One region of the Vibrio sp. PNB23_22_6 genome, then DNA from elsewhere that is predicted to be linked to it. Evidence: predicted binding sites of a transcription regulator. Region 1 holds the regulator's gene; each other region holds the start of a gene.
What was found. Region 1 encodes CRP, which controls carbon source genes, mostly activating them, when cyclic AMP is high. Its sites were predicted from a motif close to TGTGANNNNNNTCACA; they were not measured.
Positions count from the first base shown of each region.

Region 2: ACVA54_RS16530 (CTP synthase) is a predicted target of CRP. The motif match lies at 2,156-2,171, and genes of this name have one in related genera.
Region 3: ACVA54_RS02680 (glycogen/starch/alpha-glucan phosphorylase) is a predicted target of CRP. The motif match lies at 3,370-3,385, and genes of this name have one in related genera.
Region 4: rppH (RNA pyrophosphohydrolase) is a predicted target of CRP. The motif match lies at 3,769-3,784, and genes of this name have one in related genera.

Region 1 covers NZ_JBNFXP010000030.1:15,921-24,177, reverse strand. The annotation lists gene trpS (tryptophan--tRNA ligase) at 1-173, shown strand, start outside; gene ACVA54_RS17740 (aminodeoxychorismate/anthranilate synthase component II) at 359-946, shown strand; gene ACVA54_RS17735 (aspartate aminotransferase family protein) at 1,308-2,519, shown strand; gene astA (arginine N-succinyltransferase) at 2,626-3,645, shown strand; gene astD (succinylglutamate-semialdehyde dehydrogenase) at 3,674-5,131, shown strand; gene ACVA54_RS17720 (DUF1338 domain-containing protein) at 5,397-6,194, shown strand; gene crp (cAMP-activated global transcriptional regulator CRP) at 6,281-6,913, opposite strand; gene ACVA54_RS17710 (phosphoribulokinase) at 7,152-8,021, opposite strand; gene ACVA54_RS17705 (YheU family protein) at 8,183-8,257, opposite strand, start outside.
Region 2 covers NZ_JBNFXP010000025.1:13,646-21,902, reverse strand. The annotation lists gene relA (GTP diphosphokinase) at 1-1,086, shown strand, start outside; gene mazG (nucleoside triphosphate pyrophosphohydrolase) at 1,307-2,098, shown strand; gene ACVA54_RS16530 (CTP synthase) at 2,256-3,896, shown strand; gene eno (phosphopyruvate hydratase) at 3,978-5,279, shown strand; gene ftsB (cell division protein FtsB) at 5,612-5,893, shown strand; gene ispD (2-C-methyl-D-erythritol 4-phosphate cytidylyltransferase) at 5,895-6,599, shown strand; gene ispF (2-C-methyl-D-erythritol 2,4-cyclodiphosphate synthase) at 6,617-7,093, shown strand; gene truD (tRNA pseudouridine(13) synthase TruD) at 7,139-8,182, shown strand; gene surE (5'/3'-nucleotidase SurE) at 8,182-8,257, shown strand, end outside.
Region 3 covers NZ_JBNFXP010000002.1:205,499-213,755, forward strand. The annotation lists gene malT (HTH-type transcriptional regulator MalT) at 243-2,951, opposite strand; gene ACVA54_RS02680 (glycogen/starch/alpha-glucan phosphorylase) at 3,520-5,973, shown strand; gene malQ (4-alpha-glucanotransferase) at 6,086-8,257, shown strand, end outside.
Region 4 covers NZ_JBNFXP010000007.1:39,913-48,169, forward strand. The annotation lists gene ACVA54_RS07835 (sulfite exporter TauE/SafE family protein) at 44-835, opposite strand; gene ptsP (phosphoenolpyruvate--protein phosphotransferase) at 842-3,088, opposite strand; gene rppH (RNA pyrophosphohydrolase) at 3,098-3,616, opposite strand; gene mutH (DNA mismatch repair endonuclease MutH) at 4,234-4,914, shown strand; gene ACVA54_RS07855 (DUF6482 family protein) at 4,930-5,241, opposite strand; gene ACVA54_RS07860 (NADP(H)-dependent aldo-keto reductase) at 5,390-6,424, shown strand; gene ACVA54_RS07865 (DUF1127 domain-containing protein) at 6,554-6,805, opposite strand; gene vpsR (cyclic-di-GMP-binding transcriptional regulator VpsR) at 7,306-8,257, opposite strand, start outside.

The sequences.
Region 1 (8,257 bases):
GTGAAGCATTAGTCGCAATGCTAGAGCCTATCCAAGCAGAATACCGTCGTATTCGTGAAGACCGCGCATTCATGAATGAAGTGATGAAGCAAGGCGCAGAGAAAGCATCCGCTCGCGCTGCCGAAACATTGAAGAAAGCGTATGAAGCCGTCGGCTTTGTTGCTCGCCCATAATCGAGCTTAGAGCTTTATTATTTTTAGCCCTCGCATCTAGCGAGGGCTTTTCGTATCAGAGCAAATTTATTCAGCAAAAACTTGCCTTTCTTGCTTGGTATAGCAAAATACCGCCCTTGATTGCCACGAAAGTGGTGATTCATCACTTAAGCATTGCCAAAACGGATTGGAGCCACCGACACTTTATGTTGTTGATCATCGATAACTACGACTCTTTTACCTACAACCTTTACCAATACTTCTGCGAGCTTGGTGCAGACGTAAAGGTGGTGCGTAACGATGAAATCGACATTCAAGGTATTGAGGCGCTCAACCCCACTCATTTGGTGATCTCTCCAGGACCATGTACCCCTAACGAAGCGGGTATCTCTCTACAAGCCATTGAACACTTTGCTGGCAAGCTGCCTATCTTGGGCGTTTGTCTTGGTCATCAGGCGATTGCGCAGGTGTTTGGTGGCGAAGTGGTACGTGCACGACAAGTGATGCACGGTAAGACCTCACCGATTCGTCACAACGGTCGCAGTGTGTTTAAAAATCTTAATAACCCACTGACGGTAACCCGCTACCACTCTCTCGTGGTGAAAAGCGGCACGTTACCTGATGTGTTTGAATTGACCGCTTGGACTGAACTACCTGACGGATCCATGGATGAAATCATGGGTTATCAGCATAAAACCCTGCCAATTGACGCGGTACAGTTTCATCCTGAGTCAATTAAGACAGAACAAGGCCACGAACTACTCGCAAACTTTCTCGCGCGTAAAACGATCTGATCCCGATCACTTTTTTTAACAAATTCTTCATCTATTTCACTTTGGAAGTGGAATGCAAAACTATGCGTTCTATCTAATTGGCGAGAATTATTCATTGCTTGTCCCTCCTGTTAATTCAAGTAATCGTTGCCTTTTATAAAAAAACGCTTCTCAATCCCGAATTCTTGGTGCATAAATACTCATAGATAGTGATTAGTGGTGGTTGTGCTGGGATGTGAAAAGAATAAATCACTATTGAAATGGTTAATTAAATGTAAATACAATGCCCTAATGGCTTAAATGCAAAACATTATTTGCTGGCAAAGAATGCTGGTTAAATTCGCTTATCTGCTAGGCATGCGGTATCAAGAAGGAATGTGCAATGACAACGGAAAACAAAGTAGAGCGCGGTTTATTCGATGAGGTAATGGTACCTTGCTATAACCCGATGGAAATGATCCCTGTTAAAGGTAAAGGTTCACGAATTTGGGATCAGGAAGGCAATGAATACATCGACTTTGCTGGTGGTATTGCCGTGAGCTGTCTTGGTCATTGTCACCCTGCAATGGTGAATGCATTAACCGAGCAGGGCAACAAGCTTTGGCACCTTAGTAACGTAATGACCAATGAGCCAGCACTCCGCTTAGCAAAAAAACTGACTGAAGTCAGTTTCGCAGAGCGCGTATTCTTTGCCAACTCTGGTGCAGAAGCGAACGAAGCTGCATTAAAGCTTGCTCGTCGTTACGCCGCAGACGTTCATGGTGCTGAGAAATCTGAAATCATCGCATTCAAACAAGGTTTCCACGGTCGTACTTTCTTTACCGTGACGGTCGGTGGCCAAGCGGCTTACTCTGACGGTTTTGGTCCTAAGCCTGGTGACGTCACGCACCTGCCGTACAACGATATCGAAGCGCTGAAAGCACACATCTCTGATCGCACTTGTGCGGTGATGATGGAGCCGCTTCAAGGTGAGGGCGGTATCATTCCACCAACGCCTGAGTTCGCCCAAGCGGTTCGTGAACTGTGTGACAAACACAACGCACTGTTGATTTTTGATGAAGTACAAACCGGTAACGGTCGTACTGGTCACTTCTACGCGTACCAAGGTCTAGGGATCACGCCAGATATCCTAAGCACCGCGAAATCACTCGGTGGTGGTTTTCCTATCGGCGCAATGTTAACCACAGCAAAACTGGCTGAACACTTAAAAGTGGGCACTCACGGTTCGACTTACGGTGGTAACCCATTAGCGTGTGCGGTTGCAGAAGCTGTGGTTGATGAAGTCAGCAAGCCAGAGACCTTAGCGGGCGTACTAGAGCGTGAAGTGATGTTCCGCGAAGGTCTAGAGAAGATCAACGCGAAGTACAACCTTTTCTCTGAAGTGCGTGGTAAAGGTTTGCTGCTTGGTGCGGCGCTGAATGAAGAGTGGCAAGGCCGTGCACGTGACGTACTGGTTGCCGCTGGTAAACAAGGTCTCATGGTATTGGTTGCGGGTGCCAATGTCGTACGTTTCACACCATCACTCGTTATCACACAACAAGAAATCGAAGAAGGCTTGGCAAAATTGGACAAAGCGATTGCGACGTTAGTGTAAACGCGATCCCGGTTTTATTGCCAACGCAACCCCCATCAAGGACCTCTGATGGGGGAATTGTTCCTACAATTTAGTTAGGATTTTCTTGCATCTGGAGGGAGTATTGATGCTAGTAGTTCGCCCTATTGCAATGTCGGATTATGACGCGCTGCACACCTGTGCGGTTGAGTCAGGCCATGGATTTACATCTCTACCGGTTAACGAAGAACTGTTAACCAATCGAATCAAACACTCAGAATACAGTTTTGCTAAACCAGACGTGAAAGAAGCTGGTGATGAAGGCTACCTGATGGTGGGCTTTGACTCTGAAACGGGTGAAGTCGCAGGTACCACTGGCATCGAAGCTTCAATTGGCTGGGATGTGCCTTTTTACTCTTACCACATCAGTAAAGTGGTGCACTCATCGCCAAAACTTGGGGTAAACAATGTGGTTAAGCTGCTGACGTTTGGTAACAACTACACGGGCAACAGTGAAATCTGTACCTTGTTCCTACGTGAAACATTCCGTGGAGGGTTGAATGGTCGCTTGATGTCGAAGTGTCGATTTTTGATGATGGCTGAGCACCCAGAACGTTTCTCAGACACTATTTTTGCTGAGATGCGCGGTGTATCAGACGAGAACGGTAACTCACCATTTTGGCAGTGGCTACAAGAGCATTTCTTTTCAATTGACTTCACGCTTGCTGATTATCTAACCGGTATCGGCAAGAAAGGTTTTATCGCTGACTTGATGCCGAAGTTGCCAATCTACATCAACCTGTTGAGCCCAGAAGCGCAAGCCGTAATTGGTCAAGTGCATGACAACACGCGCCCGGCGTTGAAACTGCTAGAGAATGAAGGTTTCACCAACCGGGGTTATGTCGACATTTTCGATGGTGGTCCTTCAGTGGAATGTGACTTACGCAATATTGAATCGGTACGCCACTCATTCCGCGCTAAAGTCAAAATTTCTGAACATACCAGCACGCAAGACTTCTTGATGTGTAATTCATCATTCGAGAATTTCCGTGCCGCGGCAGCAAAAGCGGCTTATGACGCAGAAACACAAAGCGTGGTGCTCGCGCCAGAATTGGCGAATGCACTTTTGGTTGGTGAAGGGGATTTTGTTCGCCTTCTTCCGCAGTAACTGACGACAGAATTTAAGGATAGAAACAATGACACATTGGATTGCAGGTGAATGGGTACAAGGTCAGGGTGAAGCATTTACGTCTTTGTCGCCGTACAACCAAGAAGTGATCTGGCAGGGCAAAGGCGCGACGGCAGAGCAAGTGAACCAAGCGGTTGCTGCGGCGCGCGAGGCGTTTGTTGACTGGAAGAAGCGTCCATTTGCAGAGCGTGAAGCGATCGTGTTGGCTTTTGCTGAGAAAGTGAAAGAGAACAGCGAAAAAATTGCCGAAGTGATTGCTAAAGAAACCGGTAAGCCGATTTGGGAAACTCGTACTGAAGCGGCGGCAATGGCAGGTAAAATTGCGATTTCTATCCGTGCTTACCACGACCGTACTGGTGAAGCGACACGTGAAGCCGCAGGCAACCAAATTGTATTGCGTCACCGCCCATTGGGTGTAATGGCGGTATTCGGCCCTTATAACTTCCCAGGTCATCTGCCAAATGGTCACATCGTGCCAGCACTACTTGCGGGTAACACAGTGGTATTCAAGCCGTCTGAGCAAACGCCATGGACGGGTGAATTAGCCATGAAACTGTGGGAAGAAGTGGGTCTACCGAAAGGTGTGATTAACCTAGTCCAAGGTGCGAAAGAAACCGGCATTGCGCTAGCGGACGCGAAAGGCATTGATGGCGTGCTGTTCACGGGTAGTGCAAACACAGGTCATGTTCTGCATCGTCAATTTGCAGGTCAGCCGGACAAGATGCTGGCGCTGGAAATGGGTGGCAATAACCCGATGGTTATTTCGGGTAACTACGGCGACCTAGATGCAACGGTTTACACCATCATCCAGTCAGCCTTCATCAGCGCAGGTCAACGTTGTACCTGCGCTCGTCGTCTGTACATTCCGTTTGGTGATAAGGGTGATGCAGTGATTGCTAAGTTGGTGGAAGCGACACGTAACATTCGCGTTGACCAACCATTTGCTGAGCCTGCGCCATTCATGGGACCACAAATTTCGGTCGCGGCAGCCAAGTTTATTCTGGATGCACAAGCTAACCTGCAAGCTCTTGGTGGCGAAAGCTTAATTGAAGCGAAAGCGGGCGAAGCGGCGTTTGTTTCTCCGGGCATCATCGATGTGACGAACATTGCTGAACTGCCAGATGAAGAGTACTTCGGTCCACTTCTGCAAGTAGTGCGCTACGAAGGGCTAGAGAAAGCGGTAGAGCTAGCGAACGATACGCGCTTTGGTCTTTCTGCGGGTCTGGTTTCAACTGACGACCAAGAGTGGGAATACTTCGTTGACCACATTCGTGCAGGTATCGTGAATCGCAACCGTCAGCTGACGGGAGCCAGTGGTGATGCACCGTTTGGTGGTCCGGGGGCGTCAGGTAACCTACGCCCAAGTGCTTACTACGCAGCAGACTACTGTGCGTACCCAATGGCATCAGTGGAAGGTCGCGAGACGGTCTTGCCTGCAACATTGAGCCCAGGTGTCAGCCTGTAATCGAGAAATACGAAGCGGTAACAAAGTATCACCGCTTCTATCTGCCAGAGCTATTTACCAAGTTAGGATTCCGGTAAAGCGCGCTGGCAAACGCCAAAGGCGAGCTCAAGACTCCCCAACGCGTGTTGACTGACTGGCATTTATGCCTCACATACCGTCACAGGTTGATGACCGCGTGTTCGTGATTCTGGACAGCCTTGGGGCTGTGAACGAGCGGTCAACTTCCTCTTATCTCTAACTCTACATTTCATAACAAGGAGTCGTTATGACGCCCGATGTGTTATTTGAATCGCTATGGCAAGACTACATTCAACGTCTTTGCCCTTCTGCTGCTAAAGTCCATCAACTTCTACAAGAAGATGAGCCTTTGATTAATGACCATATTGCGCTACGTACGTTTAATGTCGCTCCCCTCGGTATTGAAACGTTGGCGAAACCATTTTTGACAGTGGGTTATAAAGCCTGTGGTGACTACGTATTTGAAAGCAAAAAACTGGTGGCAAAACACTTTGAGCACCCAGATCCAAAGCAACCAAAAGTGTTTATCAGTGAGTTGAAGGTCGATGAATGTTCGCCAGAGCTGCAAGACATCGTTCATAAACTGGTCGAGCAGGTTGATGCTTCAAAGCTGATTGGCAGCGGCTTCTTGTATGGTGGACGTTTGTGGGAGATTAGTTACGCTGATTTCCAAACGTTGGCGAACGAGAGTGAGTATGCCTCTTGGCTTGCTGCACATGGTTACGGCGCAAATCACTTTACCGTGAGCGTAAACCAACTTAACCAACACCAAGAAGTGAAGCAAGTAAACGACCACCTACGCACAGCAGGCTTCACCATCAACGAAAACGGCGGCGAAGTAAAAGGTACGCCACAGGTGTTGCTAGAGCAATCTTCGACCATGGCCGATAAAGTGCCAGTGGCCTTTACGGAAGGTGTTGAAGTGATTCCTGGAGGCTTTTACGAGTTTGCTAAGCGCTACGCAATGGATAACGGTGACTTGTACTCAGGATTTGTTGCCGCATCGGCAGATAAGATCTTTGAGAGCACAAACGGAAAAAAATAGAGGGCGCTAATCCAGTGTTTTTCTAAAACAAAAAAGCCACCAATGTTTCTATTGGTGGCTTTGAATTTTTTAAACGTTAATCGGAATTAACGAGTCCCGTAAACAACGATAGTTTTGCCGTGTGCAGAAATTAGGTTCTGCTCTTCTAGCATCTTCAAGATTCGGCCTACTGTCTCACGAGAACAGCCAACGATTTGACCGATTTCTTGACGAGTGATCTTGATTTGCATTCCGTCTGGGTGCGTCATTGCATCTGGCTGCTTAGCAAGGTTCAGAAGAGTCTGAGCGATACGACCAGTTACGTCTAGGAACGCTAGGTCACCCACTTTCTGGCTAGTAACTTGAAGGCGACGAGCCATTTGCGCAGAAAGGCGCATTAGGATGTCAGGGTTTACTTGAATAAGTTGACGGAATTTCTTGAACGAAATTTCAGCCACTTCACAAGGAGATTTCGCACGAACCCATGCGGTACGCTCTTGGTCTTCTTCGAATAGACCTAGTTCACCAATGAAGTCACCTTGGTTTAGGTAAGAAAGGATCATCTCCTTACCTTCTTCGTCTTTGATAAGAACCGCAACAGAACCTTTAACGATGTAGTACAACGTTTCAGCTTTCTCACCCGCGTGAATTAGCGTGCTCTTAGAAGGGTATTTATGAATATGACAGTGTGAAAGAAACCACTCTAGTGTTGGGTCGGTTTGAGGTTTACCTAGAACCATAATATATCACTTCCTCTGCAGGGTACGCTTGCGCTATCCGTATTTTAGCTAAGCCCGAATTAGCTTACTAGAATAAGAATACTTTTCTATACTGCAAGCTCTCTTGTGTTTCGGTTAGAAATAGTATCCTTTTTCGAAAACGATTTCTTGATTTTAATCGTGCCATGGTGGAGATTTTGTAAGCAAAAATGTGCACATGATCACGGTATGAAAAGTAAACACTTTATTCGCGAGGTTTTTAACCAATTTTACCCGTTTCGATGAGCTGTTGCAGAATCGGCCTGACGATGAGCTCCATGGCAAAGCTCATCTTACCGCCGGGCACGACAATGGTGTTGTGGCGTGACATAAATGAGCCGTCAATCATAGCGAGTAGATAAGGAAAATCGACATTTTTAATGCCACGAAGGCGAATAACAACAAAGCTTTCATCCAGACTTGGTATGCCTTTGGCGTTAAGTGGGTTTGACGTATCCACGGTCGGGACACGTTGAAAGTTGATGTGGGTACGAGAAAACTGTGGTGTAATGTAGTTAAGATAGTCGTCCATTGAGCGCACGATTGAATCCATCACGGCTTCACGAGAGTGACCTCGGTCGCGCGTATCGCGTACGAACTTTTGAATCCACTCTAAGTTCACGATCGGCACCATGCCAATCAGAAAATCAACATGCTGAGCCACATCGACATCACCATCGACCACGCCGCCGTGTAATCCTTCATAGAACAGCACGTCACTGTTTTCAGGTAAACCTTGCCACGGGGTAAAGGTGCCTGGCATTTGGTTATAAGGTACGGCTTCATCAAAGGTGTGCAGATAGCGGCGTACACTACCAGTGCCATCCTGGCCAAATTGACGGAAAAAGGCTTCCAGTCCAGGGAAGTTATTAGCTTGAGGGCCAAAGTAACTGATGTGTCTGCCTTGATCACGCGCTTTACGAATTTCTACATCCATCTCTGGGCGAGTAAAGCGGTGGAAGCTGTCCCCCTCAACCCATGCGGGCTTGACGTTCATCATATTGAACATCTTACGGAAGGCTTCAGATGTGGTCGTAGTACCGGCACCGGATGAACCAGTAACTGCAATGATTGGGTGTTTCGCTGACATGACAAACCTTGTCGAAAAATTACTTACCCAGCTGAATCTTAGGTAAACAAGTCCATTATTCGTTGGCAATGTGCAGCGAAGTGGCGCTGCACGGTTGATAATCCACTATAGCATGTAACAAGCGCTTGTCATGGAGTGAAATACGGTAAAATGTGCGGCAATTAAAATTTTTGTTTTAACTGAATATCAACGGTTTCATGCAGTTCAGAAAACACGATGACCGCCTCTCCTTTCTC
Region 2 (8,257 bases), on a different contig from region 1:
TGGCAAGAAGAGATGTCCGATTCTGGCGAAATGCTGGATGAGCTACGCAGTCAGGTATTCGATGACCGCGTGTATGCCTTTACCCCGCGTGGCGATGTTGTCGACTTGCCAATGGGCGCGACGCCACTTGATTTCGCCTACCACATTCACTCAGAAGTGGGCCACCGTTGTATCGGCGCCAAAGTTGCGGGGCGAATCGTACCATTTACCCACAAACTGCAAATGGGCGATCAGGTAGAAATCATCACTCAGAAAGAACCGAATCCATCACGTGATTGGTTAAACCCTTCTTTAGGTTTCGTCACATCAGGCCGCGCGCGTGCGAAAATCAATGCATGGTTCCGTAAGCAAAGCCGTGAGAAGAACCTAGAAGCCGGCCGTGAAATTCTTGAACATGAGTTAGCAAAAATTGGTGCAACGCTCAAAGATGCAGAGCACTACGCGGTGAAGCGCTTTAACGTCAACAGTGCGGATGAGCTTTACGTTGGCATTGGTAGTGGTGATTTGCGAATTAACCAAATTGTTAACCATATTAATGCATTAGTTAATAAGCCAACAGCCGAAGAAGAAGACAAGCAAGCGCTCGAAAAGCTGCAAGAAGCAGAGGGTAAAGCACCCGCACAAAGCCGACCACAAAAAGATGCCGTGGTTGTCGAGGGGGTCGATAACCTGATGACGCACCTTGCGCGTTGCTGTCAGCCAATCCCAGGTGATGAAATCGCAGGGTACATCACCCAAGGTCGAGGTATTTCGGTTCACCGCAGTGATTGTGAACAGCTTGATGAGCTTCGCCATCATGCACCAGAACGTATCATCGATACCGTATGGGGTGGCGGCTATGTTGGCTCATACATCCTGACCGTTCGCGTTGAAGCGATGGAACGTGGCGGTCTACTAAAAGACATCACCACACTGTTTGCCAACGAAAAAATCAAAGTCACCAGCATGAAGAGCCGCGTCGATTACCGTACGCAAATGTCGATCATGGACTTTGATCTTGAAGTCACCAACCTTGAAGTGTTCTCTCGCGTATCGAAACGCGTTGAGCAGATTAAGGATGTCATGTCGGTAAAACGCCTCGGCTAAAATTCTCGTCATACTTGAAGCTGATAGCGTTGTTGCCTGCGCTCACTCCGGAGTGCCGGCCCAGGCTCATCACATAGGCAAGCTATGCTCAGGAGTCTCGCTCGCTTGCCGCCTAGCTACAGCTTCAATTATTTAGAGAATTGATCAACATATAACAAAGGTGAGTGGTTTTGACTGCTCACCTTTTTCTTTAGATAGAAAGGGTTAAAGGAACAGAAAAATGAGTCATCCAATTGAACAGTTAGAACAAATCATGGCGAAGCTGCGTGACCCAGAAAGTGGCTGTCCTTGGGATTTAAAGCAGACATTTGACACTATCGTTCCTCACACTATCGAAGAAACCTATGAAGTCGTTGATGCGATTCAAAACCGCGATTGGTCAAACCTAAAAGAAGAGCTCGGAGACTTGTTGTATCAAGTGATTTTTTATAGTCAGTTGGCCAAGGAGCAGGCGTTGTTTGATTTTTCTGATGTGGTGGAGACGGTGAATGAAAAACTGACTCGTCGCCATCCTCATGTTTTTTCTGAAGTGGAATTTGATTCCGAAGAAGAAATTCATGCCAATTGGGAAGCGGAAAAAGCCAAAGAAAAAGCACAAGTAGGCAAATCGGAAGAAAGTATTCTAGACTCAATACCAAACTCTCTGCCTGCGCTTTCTCGTGCTACAAAGATTCAAAAGAAATGCGCTAAATATGGTTTCGATTGGGATTCACTTGGCCCGGTAGTAGAGAAGGTTCAAGAAGAAATTGAAGAGGTCATGGAAGAGGTACTTCAAATCACACCAGATGCAACTAAGGTAGAGCTTGAGTTGGGGGATTTATTGTTTGCAACGGTAAATCTTTCACGTCACTTGGGGCAAGATCCTGAAGTGGCACTGTCTAAAGCGAATTTGAAGTTTTCAAGACGTTTTAAAGGCGTAGAGGCGAAGGTCGCGCAAAAGGGAAAAACGCTAACGGACTTTAGTTTGAATGAACTGGAATCGATGTGGGATGAAGTAAAACGAGAAGAGTGAAGCCAAAATGGCATGAGCACTCGACTTTGATTTGAAGCAAAAAATAAAAAATTGCGGTGTGATAGATTTCACGTTGTGGCGTTAGGGAGCTTCTGGTATATTTACGTCCCGTCCAGAAGCACTCCATTTCCCTCATTCAACCAATTTCAGGTTAAACATGACGACAAATTACATTTTTGTTACTGGCGGGGTTGTATCCTCTCTAGGTAAAGGTATTGCAGCAGCATCTCTTGCGGCTATTCTTGAAGCTCGTGGTCTTAAAGTGACGATGATGAAGCTTGACCCTTACATCAACGTTGACCCAGGCACAATGAGCCCAACTCAACACGGTGAAGTGTTTGTTACAGAAGATGGTGCGGAGACTGACCTTGACCTTGGTCACTACGAGCGTTTCATTCGCACTAAGATGACTAAGCGTAACAACTTCACTGCTGGTCGTGTTTACGCAGACGTTCTACGTAAAGAGCGTCGTGGTGACTACCTAGGTGCTACCATTCAGGTAATTCCTCATATCACTAATGCTATCAAAGACCGCGTAATCGCAGGTTCTGAAGGCCATGATGTTGCTATCGTTGAGGTAGGCGGCACGGTAGGTGATATCGAGTCACTGCCATTTATGGAAGCAATTCGTCAGCTAGCAGTAGAACTTGGTCGCGAGCGCGCAATGTTCATGCACCTAACTCTAGTTCCTTACCTAGCAGCTGCTGGCGAAGTGAAAACTAAGCCAACTCAGCACTCTGTTAAAGAGCTGCTATCTATCGGTATCCAACCAGATATTCTAGTTTGTCGCTCAGATCGTATGATCCCAGCAAACGAACGTAAGAAGATTGCTCTTTTCTGTAATGTTCAAGAAAAAGCAGTTATCTCAATGAAAGACGTAGATTCTATCTACAAGATCCCTCAACTAATCAAAGCTCAAGGTCTAGACGATCTTGTTTGTGCTCGTTTTGGCATTAATGCTCCAGAAGCAAACCTGTCTGAGTGGGAACAAGTAATCTACGAAGAAGCGAACCCAACAGGTGAAGTTACGATTGGTATGGTTGGTAAGTACATTGAACTGCCAGATGCATACAAATCAGTAAACGAAGCCCTAAAACACGCAGGTCTTAAGAACCGTCTGAGCGTTAAGATTCAGTATGTAGACTCTCAAGATGTTGAGAACAAAGGTGTCGAGATCCTTGAAGGTCTAGACGCAATCCTTGTTCCTGGTGGTTTCGGTGACCGTGGTATCGAAGGTAAGATTCGTGCAGCGCAATACGCTCGTGAAAACAATGTTCCTTACCTAGGTATCTGTCTAGGCATGCAAGTCGCACTGATCGAATACGCGCGTAACGTAGCGGGTATGGAAGGTGCGCATTCAACAGAATTTAACAAAGAAACTAAGTACCCTGTGGTAGGCTTGATCACAGAATGGGTTGATGGCGAAGGTAAAGTTGAAGAACGTACCGAGAAGTCTGACCTAGGTGGTACGATGCGTCTTGGCTCACAACTTTGTCACCTAGAAAAAGGCACAAAAGCACGTGAGCTTTACGGCAACGCGACTATTTATGAGCGTCACCGTCACCGTTATGAAGTGAACAACAATCTTCGTCCGCAAATCGAAAAAGCAGGCTTAAAAGTATCAGGTCTATCTGCAGACAAGAAACTGGTAGAAGTGATTGAGAACCCAGCTCACCCATGGTTTGTAGCGGCTCAATTCCACCCTGAGTTCACATCTACACCACGTGATGGTCACCCACTGTTCGCTGGTTTCGTGAAAGCGGCTGGTGAATACCAACGCGGCGAATTTGAGAAGTAAGTAAGGAATACAGGCAGTAACGTAAGCTGTGTTGCTGCCTTTAATTTTGACATTATATATTCAACGAGAAGGAAACATTCAATGTCTAAGATCGTTAAAGTTCTAGGTCGTGAAATCATCGATTCACGTGGTAACCCAACAGTAGAAGCTGAAGTACACCTAGAAGGCGGTTTCGTAGGTATGGCTGCTGCTCCATCTGGCGCATCTACTGGTTCTCGCGAAGCTCTTGAACTACGTGACGGTGACAAAGCCCGTTTCCTAGGTAAAGGTGTTCTTAAAGCTGTTGAAGCGGTAAACGGCGCAATCGCTGAAGCTCTAGTTGGCAAAGACGCGAAAGACCAAGCTGCAATCGACGCAGTAATGATCGAACTAGACGGCACTGAAAATAAATCTAAGTTCGGTGCGAACGCTATCCTAGCGGTTTCTCTAGCAAACGCTAAAGCTGCAGCAGCAGCTAAAGGCATGCCTCTATACGAGCACATCGCTGAGCTAAACGGTACTGCAGGTCAGTTCTCAATGCCTCTACCAATGATGAACATCATCAACGGTGGTGAGCACGCAGACAACAACGTTGACATCCAAGAGTTCATGATCCAACCAGTTGGTGCTAAGACTCTTAAAGAAGGTCTACGTATCGGTGCTGAAGTGTTCCACAACCTAGCTAAAGTTCTTAAGTCTAAAGGCTACAGCACTGCAGTTGGTGACGAAGGTGGTTTCGCTCCTAACCTTAAGTCTAACGCTGAAGCACTAGAAGTTATCGCAGAAGCTGTTGCAGCTGCTGGTTACGAACTAGGTAAAGACGTTACTCTTGCTATGGACTGTGCAGCATCTGAGTTCTTCGACAAAGAAGCTGGCATCTACAACATGAAAGGCGAAGGTAAAACTTTCACTTCTGAAGAGTTCAACCACTACCTAGCTGAGCTAGCTAACCAATTCCCAATCGTTTCTATCGAAGACGGTCTAGACGAGTCTGATTGGGATGGCTTCAAGCACCAAACTGAACTACTAGGTGACAAGCTTCAACTAGTAGGTGACGACCTATTCGTTACTAACACTAAGATCCTTGCTGAAGGTATCGAGAAAGGCGTAGCTAACTCTATCCTTATCAAGTTCAACCAAATCGGTTCTCTAACAGAGACTCTAGCTGCAATCAAGATGGCTAAAGATGCAGGTTACACAGCAGTAATCTCTCACCGTTCTGGCGAAACTGAAGATGCAACTATCGCTGATCTAGCGGTAGGTACAGCTGCAGGTCAAATCAAGACTGGTTCTATGAGCCGTTCTGACCGCGTTGCTAAGTACAACCAACTAATCCGTATCGAGGAAGCTCTAGGTGAGCGCGCTCCTTTCAACGGTCTTAAAGAAGTTAAAGGTCAAGCTTAATTCTTAATTGAATTAATGGCTTAGCTTAAAGTTTTGAAACGCTCCACTTCGGTGGGGCGTTTTTTTTATCTGATATAATGGCGCGGGCTTCGCCCTTTTGGAACACTTTTCTTCGAGAGTCGAGAACGGACTTCAAAGGAGTATCGCGAACTTTTATTTGTCATTTCTTTGAATGCCGAAGAAGAGGGTAGAGAATCTCTTTGTTTCATTTTGCGGCTTTTTTTCCTGTAAGGAGCGTGTGAGTATCTTCATCTCCCCTAGAGGCTACCTCGCATTTATGCTATATATGTCCTCTTATCTAATCCCTTCCGGTACAGAATGTTAGCAGCGATATGCGAATCTTTGTTATAGCCCTTACGTTACTGTTTGGCTGGCTTCAATACACTCTATGGTTTGGTAAAAATGGAGTGTCGGACTACTACACAGTGAAAGATGAAATTGAAGTTCAGCAACAAGTGAACAGCAAGCTGCAAGCTCGTAATAATGAGATGTTCGCAGAAATTGATGACTTACGACAAGGTCTTGATGCGATTGAAGAGCGAGCGCGTCATGAGCTTGGCCTAGTCAAAGAAGGGGAAACTTTCTACCGCATTATTGGTGAGGAAAATCAGTAAAATGTTAGATTCAGCGCCATCTCATGTTGCAATCGTGCCTGCAGCCGGTGTCGGTAGTCGAATGAAAGCAGACCGCCCTAAGCAGTATCTGATGATTGACGGTAAAGCCGTCTTGGAGCATACGGTCGAGAAACTCCTTTCTCATCCTAAAATTGCTAAGGTTGTGGTTGCGGTGACAGATGGTGATCCTTATTACCCAGAATTATCGATTGCCCAACATCCCGACGTTATTCGAATTGCGGGTGGCAAAGAAAGGGCAGACTCGGTGCTATCGGGGCTAAACTATGTAAGTACCCAACTTGAAAGTGAGTGGGTATTGGTTCACGATGCGGCAAGACCTTGTGTGTCGATAACTGATATTGACCGTTTGATTGACGTTTGCCGTTCTCACCAAATCGGCGGTATTCTAGCGTCACCAGTGAGAGATACCATGAAGCGTGCAAATTCAACGCAAGATATTGATCATACGGTAGACAGAGAGGCATTATGGCACGCACTAACGCCACAAATGTTTAAAACTCAGCAACTGACTCAAGCGCTGGCCGACGCATTGCAGCAAGGCGTCACGATTACCGATGAAGCTTCTGCTCTTGAGTGGCGAGGTGAAACACCGGCCTTAGTTCAAGGCAATGCGAGCAATATAAAAATTACTCAGCCAGAAGATCTTGCTTTAGCGGAGTTTTATCTACGCCGTGAACGCGGCTAGAAAAGAAAGGATAGAAAATGATTCGAATTGGTCACGGTTTTGATGTGCACAAGTTTGGTGGAGAAGGCCCGGTTATCATCGGTGGTGTTGCCATACCTTATGAGCAAGGCTTGATTGCACACTCAGATGGTGATGTCGCTTTGCACGCATTAAGCGACGCTTTACTTGGTGCTATCGCTGCAGGCGATATTGGCCGCCACTTTCCTGATACGGATGATAAATGGAAAGGGGCGGATAGCCGTGAACTGTTGAAAGACGTGTATCGTCTTGTAAAAGAACAAGGCTACCGACTTGGTAATGCGGACATTACTATCATGGCGCAAGCGCCAAAGATGGCGCCTTATATTGATGCCATGTGTGCGGCAATTGCCGAAGACCTGGAAACCAACATTAGCTACATTAACGTAAAAGCGACCACGACAGAACGTCTCGGTTTTACTGGACGCAAAGAAGGCATTGCAACGGAAGCAGTGGTACTTTTGTTTAAGCAATAACTAGCAATTTGCTCCTCTAAGCTGTGATATCAGCGGAAAAACATCATGTCAGACATTTTATCTTCATTGGCTTTCTTAACCGGTAAGCCAGTTGCATCAGCAAAAATTAAAGCGCAACCAGAGCATTTTCAGGTTCGCGAAGATCTCGGTTTTGCTTTTACGGGGGAAGGCGAGCACTTGATGGTGCGTATCCGTAAAACCGGAGAGAACACCAGTTTCGTCGCGAATGAATTGGCGAAAGCTTGTGGCGTTAAATCAAAAGACGTCAGTTGGGCAGGGCTCAAAGATCGCCACGCGGTGACCGAACAGTGGTTAAGCGTACACTTACCAAAGGGTGAGACGCCAGACTTCACGGAGTTTTTGGCGCAGTACCCAAGTATTGAGATTCTAGCGACAGACCGACACAACAAAAAGCTGCGTCCTGGTGACTTAGTAGGTAACGAGTTTGCGGTTACTTTGTCCGATGTGAGCGATGTGGCTGATGTTGAACAGCGTCTTGAAAAAGTGAAGCAAGTGGGCGTGCCGAACTATTTTGGCAGTCAACGTTTTGGTAACGATGGTAATAACCTCGTCGAAGCTCGTCGTTGGGGCCGTGAAAACGTCCGTACCCGCAACCAAAATAAACGTAGTATGTACTTATCTGCTGCGCGTTCGTGGATTTTTAATCGTATCGTTTCAGCGCGTCTAGAAAAAGGGTTATTTGATCAGTTTATCGAAGGTGATATTGCACAGACAGAAACCGGCATTCAAGTTGTCGATGCAAGTAACCTTGTTGAGCTTCAAGCGCAATTCGAGCAGGGGGGAGTGAGCATTACAGCAGCACTGGCTGGCGATAATGATCTACCAACTCAAGCGCAAGCACAAGCTTTAGAACAGCCATTTTTGGATGATGAGCCCGATTTGATGAAGTTGATTTGTGGCAATCGCATGCGTCATGATCGCCGTGATATCGCTTTAAAACCAAAAGACTTGGCTTGGACCGTTGATGGCAATAACATCACATTGACCTTCTCACTGGATGCGGGCTCTTTTGCGACATCTATTGTTCGTGAGTTGGTTATCGAGGAAAAAGTAGAAAGAGAATACTAATGGAAGTGGATTCACTAAACGCAAAGCCCTTAAGAATTCTACTGAGTAACGATGATGGCGTTCATGCTCAGGGAA
Region 3 (8,257 bases), on a different contig from region 1:
ATGTTATCGTTAAACAACTTGGAAAGAATTCGCGACTATGTTGCGTTATTTTCTTTGAGCTTGAGTCAGCAACCACGCACTGAATCCTGCATCTTGAAACCACTGGGTGTATATCTAGGTGATGTTGCTATATGTGAAAAGTTGCTTATTTTCTTTGCAATTTGCATTATTTGATAAAATTGCGAAAAAAAAGGGCTGACGTATTACGTCAACCCGGTGTTTTACAGCGGTCATCTAACGGCTTAATAGCCCATCAACTGCAACAAGTTTTCTGCTGTAACAATCGCTTCTTTACGATTAGCAATATTCAGTTTCTGATATAAGTTGCGAATGTGCGTCTTGATAGTCGTGCCAGCAACATCCAATTCTTGAGCAATTTGCTCATTGCTAAAGCCCGAATAAATTAAGCCCAGTACTTGCCATTCACGTTGAGTGAGTGGGCTAGTACGCACTAGTTCTGGCACGTTCGGGTGATTCACCAATTTTTCGATGAAGTCTTCATCAAAGTGAATGGATCGACTTCGCTGATTGGAAGAGATGTCTTTCATCAACTGTTGGGCGCGGTGACGCTCTAGATCGCCCAATTCATGGCGTAGACTCAGTTTTTCGAGTAATCCGCCAATGATCGCGCCATCAATAAGGAAGTTGCCAATCATACCGGTTTGGTTGGTCATCACCAATGCCTCTTTCAGCAGATCTTTTGCTTGTTCCTCGTCTTTTTGACGCACCGCAAATACCGCCTCTACGACTAGGTTGCGGTTGGTGTCAGTGATCAAATTGGCACGCAGTGCTTCACTTTTTAAGAATTCCAACGCTTGGCGAGCTTCATCGTACTGACCCAAATTAATGTGGGCACGTACGATGTTACGCCACTGAAGTTGCTGGAAGTGGTTGCATGCTGACTCAGGGCGCACAGCAGTAATTAACCACTCTTGAATCGCTTCTATGTTGCCACGGGCTTGCCAGAAAAGGATCAACGACAGTGAGGCATTTGCTGTCCAATCGACGTGGTAAGTCGATTGATTCATCAAGTGTTGAATGTGCTCAATGAACTTGCCCGCTTTGTCCAGTTCACCACGGCCAATTGCAATACGTGCCAGCATAGAATAGCTGTGTAAGTGCTTGCTTGGTGAATGGTTTTCCAGGATTTGCAGACCCTTGTACGCACACTCTTCGGCTTCATCTAGACGATTCCAACACCAGAAAACTTGCGCACGAATACGCAGCAAGAACTCGTGCAAAGGAACATGCTGCAGTTGTTGGTCTTCAATCAAGCGGAAGGCGGAATCTTGCAATTCGAATGCTGCTTGAACGTAACCTTGCGCGATCATGATCTCACTTTGCTGCAAGATAGCCCAAAGTGCTTGGTGGTATACCTGATATTGGCGTGCCAGTTTTTCAGTTTGTTGCATCATCGGCAACGCTCGGTCTAGTTGACCAAGCACATGATTCACTTCACCTACGACTGAGGTTGCAACGATACGGCTACGGTATATCGTTGAACTTAGCTGGCTCAACGCCAGTTCAGCGAGTTCAAGCGCGCGTTCTGGCTGGTTACTATTTATGGCAACTTGGGCAAGTAGGGCATTGGCTTGGCCTTGGTAGCCAGAGTCTAATTCGATCTTGCGCTTAGTGTGTTCCTTTTCTGCCTCTGCTAGTAGCTTGCCAACTTGATTATAGCGATGCTGACTTTGCGCTAGCCAAGCACGTAGCATGGTTAATTTAGGGTGACTAAACAGCAGCTCACGATCAAGTTGGTTAATTGCCGCTTCGAGAGTGGCCAACTCACCTTGGTTAAACATCTTCCAGCCAAACTCGTTAAGAATTTCAATGATTAAGCTTATGTCACAGGATTTCTGTGCATGATGGAGCGCTTGATGTGGTGCTTTTTGGTTTAGCCACGCTACGGCGGCATTGCGGTGTAAGTCTTTTTCTTGCTGAGGAATGCGAGCAAGACGCTCATGAGATAAAAACTCACCAAACAGATTATGGAAACGGAACCAGTTTTGCTCGCCTTCTAATGGATAGATGAAAAGACCGTATCGGTTGAGCGATTCAATCATGCCTAATGCATCTTCACGTTGAGTCAACGCGAACACCAGCTCATCATTGAAGTGGTTCAAAACCGACACTTGCATGAGAAAATGACGGGTTTCGTTATCGAGTAGGTCAAAAACCTCTTCAACTAAGTAATCCCATAGATGAGCGTGATTAAACTGAGAAACTGACTCTACCGTTTGCGCGAGAGTACGGTTTTGATGCTGTGCTTGTAGTGCAATGAGCTGCAATGCCGATGGCCATCCTTCTACGTAACCGCGTAGGTTGTTTGCCATATCTTCATCAATGCCATCGGCAATGCGTTGGTTAAAAAAGCGCGTGGTTTCTTCGGTATCGAATGCCAGCAGCTCATTGCCAATTTCGATCATCAGGTCACGCACTCGTAGGTTAGCAGTCCCTAGTGGTGGGTTAGCACGACTCGTCACGACCACCGTGAGGTTATCTGGCATGTGCTTTAAGAAAAAACGCATCGATTCATGGATTTCGTCGTTGGCGATCAGATGGTAATCATCTAAAACGATATAACACTCGTACTGAAAATCTTCCATCTCAGCGAAAACTTCGCTAAATAAAGAGCGTAAAGAAGAGAATTGACGCTTTTCAGCCAGCTTTTGAGCGTTAGAGCAACTGTAATTGGTTGCTTTGTTTAAAGCTTGTAGTAAGTAATTGACGAAACGGAAGCCATCATTGTCGCTATCGTCGATGCTATACCATCCGACGTTTGGCTTATCTGACAACCATTGAGCTGCCATGGTTGTTTTGCCGTAACCAGCAGGGGAGCGAAACAAAACCAGTTTGTAGTAAGGCGCATGTTGTAGTAAGTCCAACACTCGTGGGCGGACGATGGCATTGTGTAAGCGGCCGGGGCGAGTGAGTTTAGATGGAATCCACATTGTTAATTCTGTCCTTAAATTTTTGAGCTAGCGAAACTAGAAACAGACCCACACGACCAAATTTTGATTGTGTGCAAAAAATGTTAGGGTGGCGAGTCGCTTTGAATGGTACGACATGAGAAATGCTATTTACTTTGATCCACTTCCTAATTCTTAAGAACTGAGTAAACATTGCTCATCTACGCCCTGATTTTGTGATTTTAATCACCTAAATGTTGATTTTGTTGGTCTCGTGTAGATTGGGTTGCGCGATTTTTACAGAAAAACCATTAGCGTAAAATCTTTTAATGTGATCGATAAGACAGTTTTTACATCCCAGTAAAAAGGTCAATTAAAAAAACGTCATGAATAAAATTTACTCTTTCTCTAAATTGGTTGTGATCTGAATCACTAGCAAGGGCAGGATCGACTGCTGTGTTGAGATTTAGATCACTAACTTTGCAATGCTCCCCCCCCTACGCCCTAGCTCCTACTCCTATCAGTGAGGAGATGCAGGAGGATGTTTCTTCACCTAGGGAAATGCACGATGTATGGCAGATGAATTACTACAAGACGTGAGAATTTCTTAATGAAACCTACTCAACAGAAACAATTTGACAAGAAGTCGTTCCAAGAAAGCGTGAAGAAACATCTATCTGTCACTTACGCACATACGATTGAAAATGCAGACAGCCGCGCTTGGTATCTAGCAATGGGGCACGCATTGGCTGAATTCACAACATGCGATTTGTTGGCCACAGAAGAAGATCCTCGCATTAAGAATGCGAAAAGTGTTAACTACCTTTCACTAGAATTCCTTATCGGTCGTTTGACTGGTAACAACCTAATCAGCATGGGCCTTTACGAAGAGATCACTGAAGCAATGGCTGAACTAGGTCACAACCTAACAGACCTTCTAGAAGAAGAGCGTGACCCATCATTGGGTAACGGTGGTCTAGGTCGTCTAGCGGCATGTTTCATGGACTCATGTGCAGCGCAAGAATTCCCAACCGTAGGTTACGGCCTGCACTACGAATACGGTCTGTTTAAGCAGTCGTTCAAAGATGGTCGTCAACAAGAAGCGCCAGACGCATGGCGTGGCGTTGAAGGTTACCCATGGGAAATTGCTCGTCCAGAGCTCGCACAAGAAATCGGCTTCTATGGTCACGTTGAAGTGGTCAACGTGAACGGTAAAGAAGTTCGTAAATGGGTTCCTGGCATGTCTGTAAAAGCAATGCCTTGGGATCTACCTATTGTAGGTTACGAATCAGATACGGTTTACCCTCTACGTCTTTGGGAATGTCAGGCAATTGCACCATTCTCACTAGCTAGCTTTAACAATGGTGATTACTTCGAAGCGCAACACGCGCTGATCGACGCAGGTAACATCACCAAAGTGCTTTACCCGAACGATAACCACGAGAAAGGTAAAACACTGCGTCTAATGCAACAGTACTTCCACTCAGCAGCGTCTGTGCGCGACATCCTACGTCGCCACGAAGCAGCAGGTTACACGCTCGCGGAATTGCCGAAGCAAGAGACTATCCAGCTAAACGATACGCACCCAACGATTGCTATCCCTGAGCTAATGCGCATCCTAGTGGACGAGAAAGGTCTTACTTGGGAAGCGGCTTGGGAAATCAGCTCTCACACGTTCGCGTACACCAACCACACGCTACTACCAGAAGCGCTAGAGACATGGCCAGAGTCGCTAATCCAGCGTCTACTTCCACGTCATATGGAAATCATTTTTGAAATCAACCACCGCTTCCTACAAGAAGTTCGATCGATGTGGCCTGGTGACGGTGAGAAGCAAGCTAAGCTCTCTATCATTCAAGAAGGTTTCAACCGCATGGTTCGCATGGCTAACCTATGTGTCATCGGTTCTTACGCGGTAAACGGCGTAGCAGCGCTTCACTCTGAGTTGGTTAAGAAAGACCTATTCCCAGAGTTCCACGAGATGTACCCAACTCGTCTACATAATGTAACGAATGGTATTACGCCTCGTCGTTGGTTGAAGTTCTGTAACCCAGGCCTTTCTAAGCTAATCACAGAGAAAGTGGGTTCAGAATGGCCAGCGAAACTAGAGCAACTTGAAGGTATTGCTCAGTACGCTACTGACGCGAAATTCCAAAAAGAATTCATGGCAGTGAAGAAAGAGAACAAAGAGCGCCTCGCGAATTGGGTGAAAGAGAACATGGGTATCGAACTCGATACGAATGCTATCTTCGACGTTCAAATCAAGCGTCTGCACGAGTACAAGCGTCAGCATCTCGATCTGCTACACATTCTATCTCTATACCACCGCATCCTAAACGAGCCTAGTTTTGAATGTGAGCCACGCGTATGTTTCTTCGCAGCGAAAGCAGCACCAGGTTACCACCTAGCGAAAGAAATTATGTTCGCAGTGAACAAGGTTGCCGATAAGATCAACAACGATCCTCGCATCGGTAACAAGCTTAAAGTGGTATTTATCCCTGATTACCGCGTGAGCATGGCCGAGATCATCATCCCTGCGGCAGATGTTTCACAGCAAATCTCGCTAGCGGGTAAGGAAGCTTCGGGTACAGGTAACATGAAGATGGCTCTTAACGGTGCACTAACTATCGGTACGATGGATGGCGCGAACGTTGAGATTCGTGAAGAGGTGGGTGATGAAAACATCTATATCTTCGGTCTTGATGTTGAAGGCGTGAAAGCGGTTAAAGCAGCTGGCTACAACCCTTACGACTACTACAATGCTGACCACTTACTGAAAGCGTCTCTAGACCTACTAACAGGTGAAGAGTTCACGCCAGGTCAACCAGGTCTACTACGTGCAACGTACGACAGTTTACTTGATGGTGGTGACCCATACCTATGTCTTGCTGACTTCGCATCTTATGTAAAAGCGCATGAAGAAATGGGCAAACAATACAAAGACCAAGCAGGTTGGGCTAAGAAAGCCATTCTTAACACTGCCCTAGTTGGTAAGTTCACATCAGACCGCTCAATCCGAGATTATGTGAACAACATCTGGAAACTTGAAACAGTAAAGCGTTAACAAAGCCCAGTTAAGACCAAGGTAGCCGAGCGCTACCTTTGGCATTTTTAAATAATTATCGATAAAAAATGACCCTACATGGAAGGTGTTGGTATTACCTTCGGAGAAAGCGATGAAAGAACAAACAGCATTAAAGAAAGTCGCAGACATGGCGCGATTGGCTGATAGCTACGTCAGCGCGTGGGGAGACGAGGCAAAAGTTTCTGAAGAAACATTACGCCGTTTGCTCACTTCACTTGGCTACGATACTAGCAGCGACGAGAAGCTACTGGCTTCTGCTGAGAAAAAGCATAAGAAAGACGTACTAGCCCCAGTTCTTGTTTTACGCGACGGCGAGCCAGTCGAAGTGGAACTAAACCTAGGTACGAGTGCTCGCGAGAGTGAATTTAGCTGGCGTTTAGAAACAGAACAAGGAGAGGTACTTGAAGGCTATCTTCAGTCTCAAATTGTTCGTGACGAACGTGCTGAGGGTGGCCCTCTAGTGTTTGCATTGCCAAAGAACTTGGCATGGGGTTACCACAAACTGATCATTATCCGTAAGCGCCGTAAGACGCCTTATGAAATGTCGTTGATCGTCACACCAAAAGCGTGTTTCAAACAAGAAGATCTCAACCAGCATAAAAAGCTATGGGGGCCAAGCATCCAGCTTTACACGCTACGCACTCAGCATAACTGGGGTATCGGTGACTTTGGCGATCTTAAGCAGTTGGTGAGTGACATTGCCTCTCGTGGCGGTGACTTCATTGGTTTGAACCCAATTCACTCGTTGTTCCCTGCGAACCCAGAAGCCGCAAGCCCATACAGCCCATCTTCTCGCTGTTGGCTGAACATCATGTATATCGACGTAAGTTCAGTACCTGAGTTCGCGTTAAGTAAAGAGGCGCAACAGCACGTTGGTAATGCGGATTTCCAACAACGTTTGCAAAAAGCGCGAGAATCACACTGGGTCAACTACACCGAAGTGTCTGAGCTCAAGATGAGCGTTCTACCGCTGCTATTTAGTGAGTTCAAAGCACGCCATCTAGATAAGAACACGGTTCGTGCTCGTGCATTCTTAGAGTTCGTTGAGCTAGGTGGCGAAAGCCTACTTCACCAAGCCGCATTCGATGCGCTACACGGTGAACTGCATGCTCAAGATTCAAGCGTGTGGGGCTGGCCGGTATTCCCTGAGAAATATCGCACATTTAATTCTGTGGAGACTCAGAAATACATTAAAGATAACCAAGACCGTGTTCACTTGTACATGTATTTACAATGGATCGCAGACAGCCAGATCAAAGAAGCGCAAGCACTGGCCAAAGAGAAAGGAATGTCTGTCGGTCTTTACCGCGACCTAGCGGTAGGTGTTGCGGATTCTGGTAGTGAAACTTGGGCGGATGAAGGAAACCTAGTGTTGGATGCGAGCATTGGTGCGCCACCTGATGTTCTTGGCCCTCTAGGCCAAAATTGGGGTCTACCTCCGCTAAATCCACAAGTGCTGCAAGCAACAGGCTACGATGCGTACATCAAGCTGCTACGTGCAAACATGAAGCACTGTGGTGCGCTACGTATTGACCATGTGCTGGGTCTTTTGCGTCTGTGGTGGATTCCAAAAGGCGAGAAGGCGACAGAAGGTGCTTACCTGTACTATCCAGTGGAAGACATGCTAGCAATTTTGGCGCTAGAGTCACACCGTTATCAGTGTTCTGTTATCGGTGAAGATTTAGGTACGGTACCAGATGAAATCGTCGACATTCTTCGTGATGCAGGCGTGCATTCTTACAAAGTCTTCTTCTTCGAAACCTCAAAAGAGGATGGTGGTTTTATTTCACCTAAGCACTATGCTGAACAATCTATGTCGGCACTTTGTACGCACGATATGCCAACTCTACGTGGTTTTTGGCATTGTGATGACCTGAAAATGGGGCGTGAAATTGGCTTGTATCCAGATGAAGAGCAGCTAGAAGATTTGTTTGGCGATCGCCTTAAGTGCAAACAGGGTATTCTAGATAGTGTTCGTTGGCATGGTTACTTACCGGAAGGTATCGGTCATGATGCGCAGTATGTGCCTATGGATTCTTTCTTAAGTGAAGCACTGCAACTGCATGTTGCTGCCGGTGACTCTGCGTTGCTTAGTGTGCAACTTGAAGACTGGCTAGAAATGGACCAACCGGTCAATATTCCTGGTACGGTAGATGAGTATCCAAACTGGCGTCGTAAACTGTCGATGAACCTTGATGAAATATTCAGTCGTGAATACGTAAACCGTATATCTCGACGCCTTACTGAAGTACGCGCGAAAGCA
Region 4 (8,257 bases), on a different contig from region 1:
AAACAAATATACCTAAGTAACCTCAAGAGGCTTGGGTATAAACTCACAGCAGCATTGTTGCTGCGACAAACATTAAGAACACCGCAAAGATTTTCTTTAATACCGTTGTAGGAAGGTTGGTTGCCATTTTCGCACCAAATTTGGTCGTCATCATCGACGTCATCGCTATCGAAATCAGAGCTGGCAGGTAAACATACCCAATACTATACGCAGGTAAACCTTCAACGTTATAGCCATGCAAAATAAAGCCCATCATGCCTGAAATCGCTATCACGCAGCCACATACTGATGATGATCCCACGGCTTTACGCATTTCGATCCCATGCTTATTCAAAAATGGCACTGATAGTGAACCACCACCAATCCCCGCAAGGCTAGATGCCACACCAATCCCCATACCATACATCACGGTGACGGAACGACTTGGCATCGATCTGTTTCTGGTTACTTTAATCGAGCGAAACATTTGTACAGCAAGACAAAAAACAATTCCCCCAAAAACTTTTGGTAAGTAATGGGTCGGGATCCACTCAGCAAGATTAGCACCAACAAAGCCACCAATCACCACACCTGGCATCAACCATTTCACCACAAACATGTCCACGTTGCCGAGTTTAAGGTGGTTCAGGGCGGATGAGCCCGATGTCACAATGATACTCGCAAGCGATGTGGCGAGAGCCATATGCATACTCATCTCAATTGGAATGCCCGCAAGTGGAAGGAGATACAACAATGCTGGCACAACAATCAGGCCGCCTCCGATCCCAAGAAGCCCCGCCATGACGCCAACAAAAGCGCCTAGCGCCAACAATAAAAAAAATAAAGAAACAGTCACAATTACCTACTTTTTACCCGCACGAATAAAGCCTGCAAATCCTTGTTGAATAAAAAAATCATGCATCATCTGGTGAATATCTTGTCCATAAGACATCGACATGGCTTGTTTGGCGAGTTTTTCTAGTTCTTTTTGTTCACTATGACGAATTAAGTATTTAACCTTAGCAACATTGGAGGTGTTCATACTCAAACAGGTATAACCTAACCCCAGTAGCAATAGTGCACCAAAGGGGTCTCCAGCCAACTCACCACAGATACAAACTGGCACTTGATACTGATGGCAGACATCATGAATTTGCTTCAAGGCTAAGAGCACGGCTGGGTGCATAGACTCATAAACATCCGCAACTCGAGAATTGTTCCGGTCCACCGCGAGCAAATATTGCGTCAAATCGTTCGTGCCAACAGATACAAAGTCGACTCGATGCGCAATTGCTGGCAATAAGTAAACCATGGATGGAACCTCAATCATGACACCGATGTCCGGCGCCGGGATCCGCTCATCCAGTAACACGACTTCACTGTAGGCTTGATTGATCAAGGTAATGGCATCATCCAACTCTTTAATGCCCGAAATCATCGGTAACAAAATACTCAAATTCCCGCTCTCAGCACTCGCTCTGAGCATGGCACGTAATTGGATTAAGAAAATGTCGGGATGATCTAATGTAAAACGGATACCACGCCAGCCTAAGAAGGGATTATCTTCCTCAATGGGTAGATATGGCAGCGGCTTATCACCACCAATATCTAAAGTACGCATCACCACACGCTGGTTTGGGTAACTATTTAATATTGCTTGGTACTGATGATACTGCTCATCTTCCGATGGAAAGTGATGTTGAAGTAAAAAGGCAATTTCTGTTCGATACAGACCGACGCCATCGACACCGGAGTTAATCGCAATATTGCTGTCTGCGCTAAGGCCCGCATTAAGCATCACTTCAACATGGAGGTCGTCGAGAGTCGTTGCTGGCAACGCAAGATCTTTATTGACCATTGCGTACAGCTCAGATTCTTCATTAACCAGGCTTCGATATTCACGCAGAAGCTGACGGTTCGGCTCTAAAAAAACCTCACCCGTATAGCCATCGACAATCCCTAGCTTACCATTCACCTCACAGGTGTTAATGTGAGCTCCCATGATAGCAGGGACGCCTAAAGCGCGTGATAAAATCGCCGCATGGGAATTCGCCGCACCTTCCAGTGATACGACGGCAAGCAGGTGCTGCTTAGGAATGGACGCCAGTAAGGTTGCCGTCAACTCATTAGCAACCAAGATAACCGGGCGATCAATCGCCGAATGCTCTTGCTCACTATTTTGTAGAAAGTACAACAGCCTTTGGCCAAGCTCTTTGATATCTTGTGCGCGCTCACGCAGATAGACGTCAGACATACGGGCAAAGCGGTTAGAGTAAGTCTCAACAACTTGACGTAAAGCCCATTCCGCTCGATCACCTTTCTCAATCTGTTTTTTAAGATCTCCGCGCAGCATAGGGTCGTTAAGTAAGTGAGTAAAAAGATCAAAAATGGCCAACGCATCTTTATTTATTTCACTGTCGAGTTTCTTACGCATACGGCGGAAGTCGTTTAATGCCCTCTCTACGGCAACCGCCAAAAGTTCGTGTTCACGTTCTTTATCCAGAGTCGATGTGGGGAATACATCATTTAAGCTAGGCTGGGTATTGTCAAACCAAAACTCCCCAATCGCCACGCCCGTAGAAGCAGGCAATCCTTTTATCACTTTAGGCTTCGATGCCAACTGCCAGTGACCGAGGTTTTGAGCATGAGCAATCAACACCGCAAGCTGAGCTGAGAGCGTCACAAGGAAAGACTCTTCCATCTCACTAAACAAACGTGGCGTTTTTTGCTGAATGACCAGAACACCTAATACTTTTTTGCGGTGAATGATCGGTGTACCGAGGAACGAGTGGTAAACCTGTTCACCAAGTTGAGGAAAAAACTTAAAATCAGGATGGGTCGCCGCTTCTGCAAGGTTTAGCGGTTCAGCACTACGCTTTACCAACCCTACCAGACCTTCATTGAAGTTGATATGAATACTATCGCCTTCAAAAATAAGGCCTTGAGTTGCCATCAACTCAAGGCGCTGCATTTCTTCATTTGCAAGATAGATAGTACAACACTCAGAACAAAGGGCAGCACAAGTCTCTTTTACCAATATATCAAAAGCCAGATGTACATCATCGACTCTGGAGACTTTTTCAACTATGTCCCTTAGCTGACTAAGCATGTTTATCCTCTACCTACGTTGCTTTTTTCTTTTCCCTTTCGTTTTACGCTCGCGAAAAGGCATCGCTAAAGATGCAAATTCTTTCATGGCTCGACGATAAACATCTCGCTTGAAAGAAACAACTTGCCTAACTGGATACCAATAGCTCACCCAGCGCCAACCATCAAATTCAGGGGATTTCCCACGCTGCATATTGATACGAGATTCATCGCATTCTAATCGCAACAGAAACCATTTCTGTTTTTGGCCGATACAAACAGGCTTAGAGTCCCAACGAACCAATCGCTTTGGTAACTTATATCTTAACCAATGACGGCTTGCTGCTATGATCTTAACGTCTTTATTCGTCAGACCGACTTCTTCATATAACTCCCTGAACATGGCTTGTTCAGGTGTTTCACCTTCGTCAATTCCACCTTGTGGAAATTGCCATGAGTGCTGCCCGTATCGTTTAGCCCAGAAGACCTGACCATGGTTATTACATATCACAATACCAACGTTGAGTCGGTAACCATCGCCATCTATCACCGGCTAACCTCTATGAATAATTTTTTATTACCGTGATTTTTCCACATATCCCCATTACTAGCAAACTTACTGATGTGATATGAGCAAGATTTATTAGCACCTCGCCTTCACTGGATATCTTTTACTCAAATCCAACTTTATCAACATAGCATTGAGACATGACCCACATTTATTCACCTTTTCTGTGAATAACTTTGTGAAGAAATCGACATCAACAATATTTTTTGTTCAACACCATTCTTAGCGCCATTATCTAAAATTGAGAAAAATCACAATAAACAACTGATAATAAATGATTATAACCTCTATATGAACAAAATGCGCCCTCATTTATTTTGATGATCTTTTCACCACACACAGATCGGTTAAAGATCGTTCAATAGGCTATTTATCCACATACAACAGGTAGGACTTCAGGTTATCTCGCTAAAATCAAGTCGCAATACACCGCCATAACACTGTGTATTCGTCCACTACCCATCAAGATCTTGTCGGTTGCTGTCATTTCTGTGGATAAGTAGTGAATTAATCATTCTTAATTCAGCTTGATGCAATCTTGGGCAGTGTATTTTCCGGTAATTTGGTAAACTCAATGTTTTAGTTATCACTATCACATTATGAAACCAGAACCACACTCTGAAGCTGAACTCATGGAAAGAGCACACGACATTGCAGGCTTAACATTTGCTGAGCTTGCAGAAGAAGCCGAAATGATCGTGCCTGAGAACTTAAAACGCGATAAAGGCTGGGTGGGTCAACTGCTCGAATGGCATCTCGGTGCGCCTGCGGGAAGTAAACCTCAGCAAGATTTCGCCAAGCTCGGGATAGAATTAAAGAGCATTCCTATTGGTTACTCTGGCAAGCCATTAGAGACGACCTTTGTTTGTGTTGCCCCACTGACAGGTGTACAAGGACTGACATGGGAAACCAGCCATGTGCGTAACAAACTATCTCGCGTATTGTGGGTACCCGTTGAGGGGGAGCGAGAAATACCGCTCGCAGAAAGACGTGTAGGCAGCCCACTAATATGGTCTCCTGACCAAGAAGAAGAACACATCCTAAGAAATGATTGGGAAGAGTTGATGGAAATGATCGTTCTAGGCAAATTCGATCAAATTTCGGCCAGACATGGCGAAGCACTGCATTTGCGCCCAAAAGCCGCCAATGCAAAAGCACTGACGGAAGCTTATAGCTCTTATGGAAAACCGATAAAAACCCTACCTCGAGGCTTCTATCTCAGAACACAATTTACTGAGCAGATCCTACTGAAGCATTACATCAACGCACAATCAGAATAATGATGCTGTCTTGGATCAGTGCGTCACCAGTGACAGTTCAATGTCACAGTACGAGTCAGAGCCTTCACTACCGAACTCATCGTAAGCGTTGTGCAGTCTCAAGTAGGCTTTATCTATCCCTAACCGCAGCAGCTCTTCTTTCACCAACTCTAACGACCCAAAGTGAATGGGATCTTCGCCATTTTTTATTGGCTCAAGCTGATGTTTATACTCCACTGCTAGCAAATAGTCAGAGACATCAGAACAACCAATCACAAAAACCTTAGGTTTTTTGTAGGTATCTTTGTGGTGGCCATGTAGCCACATGTCCAGTTGATGTATCTGCATAATTCACCTCCTTTACGGTTTAAGTGTAGTTGCACAATGCTCCGCTTTCGAGTCATCCAATCTACGAACGGAAATCATTTGCCCAGTTGGTTGGAATTCCCCTATATTGTAATAACTTACTCGACCGTAAACTGTGCAAGGAAGTGATATGCTATATACGAAGCTCCCTCACTCATCTCTAGAGATCAGTAAGATCAGCCTTGGTACTATGACATTTGGTGAACAAAATACTGAACGAGACGCCTTTGAACAGATCGACTTTGCTCTTGATTACGGGATTAACTTCATTGATACCGCAGAAATGTATCCCGTTCCACCGCAAGCTAAAACTCAAGGGCTCACAGAGCAATACATCGGGAATTGGTTAGCTAAGAGCGGGAAACGCGAGAAAGTGCTACTCGCAACCAAGATCGCAGGTCCGCGAAATGTACCTTATATTCGCGAGAATATGAGTCTCAATCGTCGTCATATCCATACCGCGATTGAGGACAGCTTACAGCGCTTACAAACCGATTATATAGACCTCTATCAGCTGCATTGGCCGCAGCGTCAAACCAACTGTTTTGGTGAGCTGAATTACCCCTATCCAGATAAACAAGAAGAAGTCACTTTAGTGGAAACATTGGAAGCACTAACAGAGTTGGTAAAATCAGGGAAAGTACGCTACATCGGCGTATCAAACGAAACGCCTTGGGGAGTGATGTCTTTGCTCCGACTCGCTGAAAAGCATGACTTACCACGTATCGTTTCCATTCAAAATCCCTACAATCTGCTCAACCGCAGCTTTGAAGTCGGTTTATCTGAAATCAGTCATTACGAAGGTGTACAACTATTAGCCTATTCACCACTGGCCTTTGGCTGTCTCAGCGGTAAATACCTTAATGATGCGAAACCTAGAGGCGCACGCTGCACCAAGTGGGAACGCTTTGCTCGCTATTTCACACCACAGGGTATAAAAGCGACCGAGGCATACGTCAATTTAGCAAGAGAACATGGTTTAGATCCGGCACAAATGGCACTCGCATTTGTTAATCAACGCCCATTTGTTGCTTCAAACATCATTGGCGCGACGAATCTAGAACAGCTAAAAACCAACATAGAGAGTATTGAGATCGTCTTAAGTGACGAGCTATTAACAGAAATCCAAGCCATTGGTACGACCTACTCGAACCCTTGCCCATAAGCGAAGCAACGCTAAAGTAGCAAACACTAAAATCAAAACAGGCTGACCACAATGGTCAGCCTGTTTTGATTATATTAAGCCCAAATTGAACTGAATACGTATGATGGATCGTTCAACTTGGGCTTTGGATTACGTCAGTATTCGCGAAGTTAACACTCGACGAAGGTGATGGACTCGACGCTCAACTTTAACGACATCAGGAATGCTGCTATGAGTTGAACGGCGTTCTTTGTCCAAACCTATGTCTCTCAACAGATGTTCGTTCGTCCATGGAATGTTATGACTACTGCGACGAACCGTTCTCTGCCACTGTTTTTCCTCACGTTTTAGGTCTGCCTTTACTAGCAAAGTAGCCAGTTTCAAATAGATAGAATGACGCATAATGTTTTCTCCAAATTACGATAAATGATCGACTGGGGAAAAATAGTGCGTGTTTTAAACAGAAGGAGTCTGCTGAGACTAAGCCGCTACTTTTCCGCAGCCTAGTGAGATTGATAGGTGACGGATTAATTTAATCGAATGAGCCTGTTGTATCCTGTTTGACCGTCTTAATGGCTAGACGAACGACAGGCATACGATCAGCGCAAGCAGTGGTGTTAACAACATATTGTTTCATCTTGCGCCTCCTAGCTAAAAATTAATCCGTGATTGAAATGATATAACTCTATGAGTTACGGTTAAATTGTAAGCAACCCTGCGTAATTATCAACCCGCGTTTTTTCTTTCTAGCAAAAAACAAATTAAATTTTCACATATCGGTTGCATATGCATTTTGAAATAACACATTCACCCAAAGAATGGGTTGCTTGTGAGATTTTATAAAAACCATAATCGGAATAAAAAAAGGGAACGATACGTCCCCTTACGCTATTCTGCCATCACTAGACCGTTTGATCTGAAATCAAATTGTGCTTATTGAGCAGACGGTACATCGTTGCGCGTGACACCCCCAGCTCTTTGGCTGCATTTGATACCTGACCTGAATGCGACTCAAGAACCACCAGCAATGCATCACGCTCACTCTTCTCTCGGATCGATTTTAAACTACGCTTAGACTCGTTACGTTGCGGTAAGTCGAGGTGAATACCTTCAATCATGATGCTATCAGACATTAACACCGCACGTTTTACTTGATTCATCAGTTCGCGTACATTACCAGGCCAGAAGTAACGCGTCAGGGCTTTAAGTGCATCTTCAGAGAAACTCTTCGCCTGCGAATTGTACTCTTTTGAAAACTCTTGCAAATAGTAGCGAGCGAGTAGCGATATATCACTTGCACGCTCTTTCAAACTCGGGACGTTAATGCGTAATACACTGATGTAGTGATACAGCTCTTCGTTAAAGTCACCATCAATCAGTGCTTTTTCTACATCTGATGAGTTCGCAGCAAGGATGCGCACGTCAACATTCTTAATGCCTTCTTTCGTTTCAATCGTCCCCTCTTGAAGAAACCTCAGCAGGTTCATTTGCTGATCTTTTGAAATCGTTAGAATGTCATTCAATAGCACCGTTCCGCCATCAGCTTGCTCTAGTAAGCTAGGACCAATACTTGGGTCAGCATTGATACCAAACACCTCCGCCTGAAAGCGCTGTTCATTCAATGCGCGGCAATTGATAGACAAAAACGTCTTATGCGAGCGAGAAGAAACCTTATGAATCGCGCGCGCAACGGCTTCTTTGCCCGTCCCACTCTCTCCGTAAATTAGGATACTCACATCGGTAGGACCAATGCGTTTAACTTGGTCTCGTAAACGTTTCATTGGGATTGACTCACCAATCAGGCCCATGTCTAAACTGTTACCAAAACTTGGCCACACTTTTTTCTCAATCTTG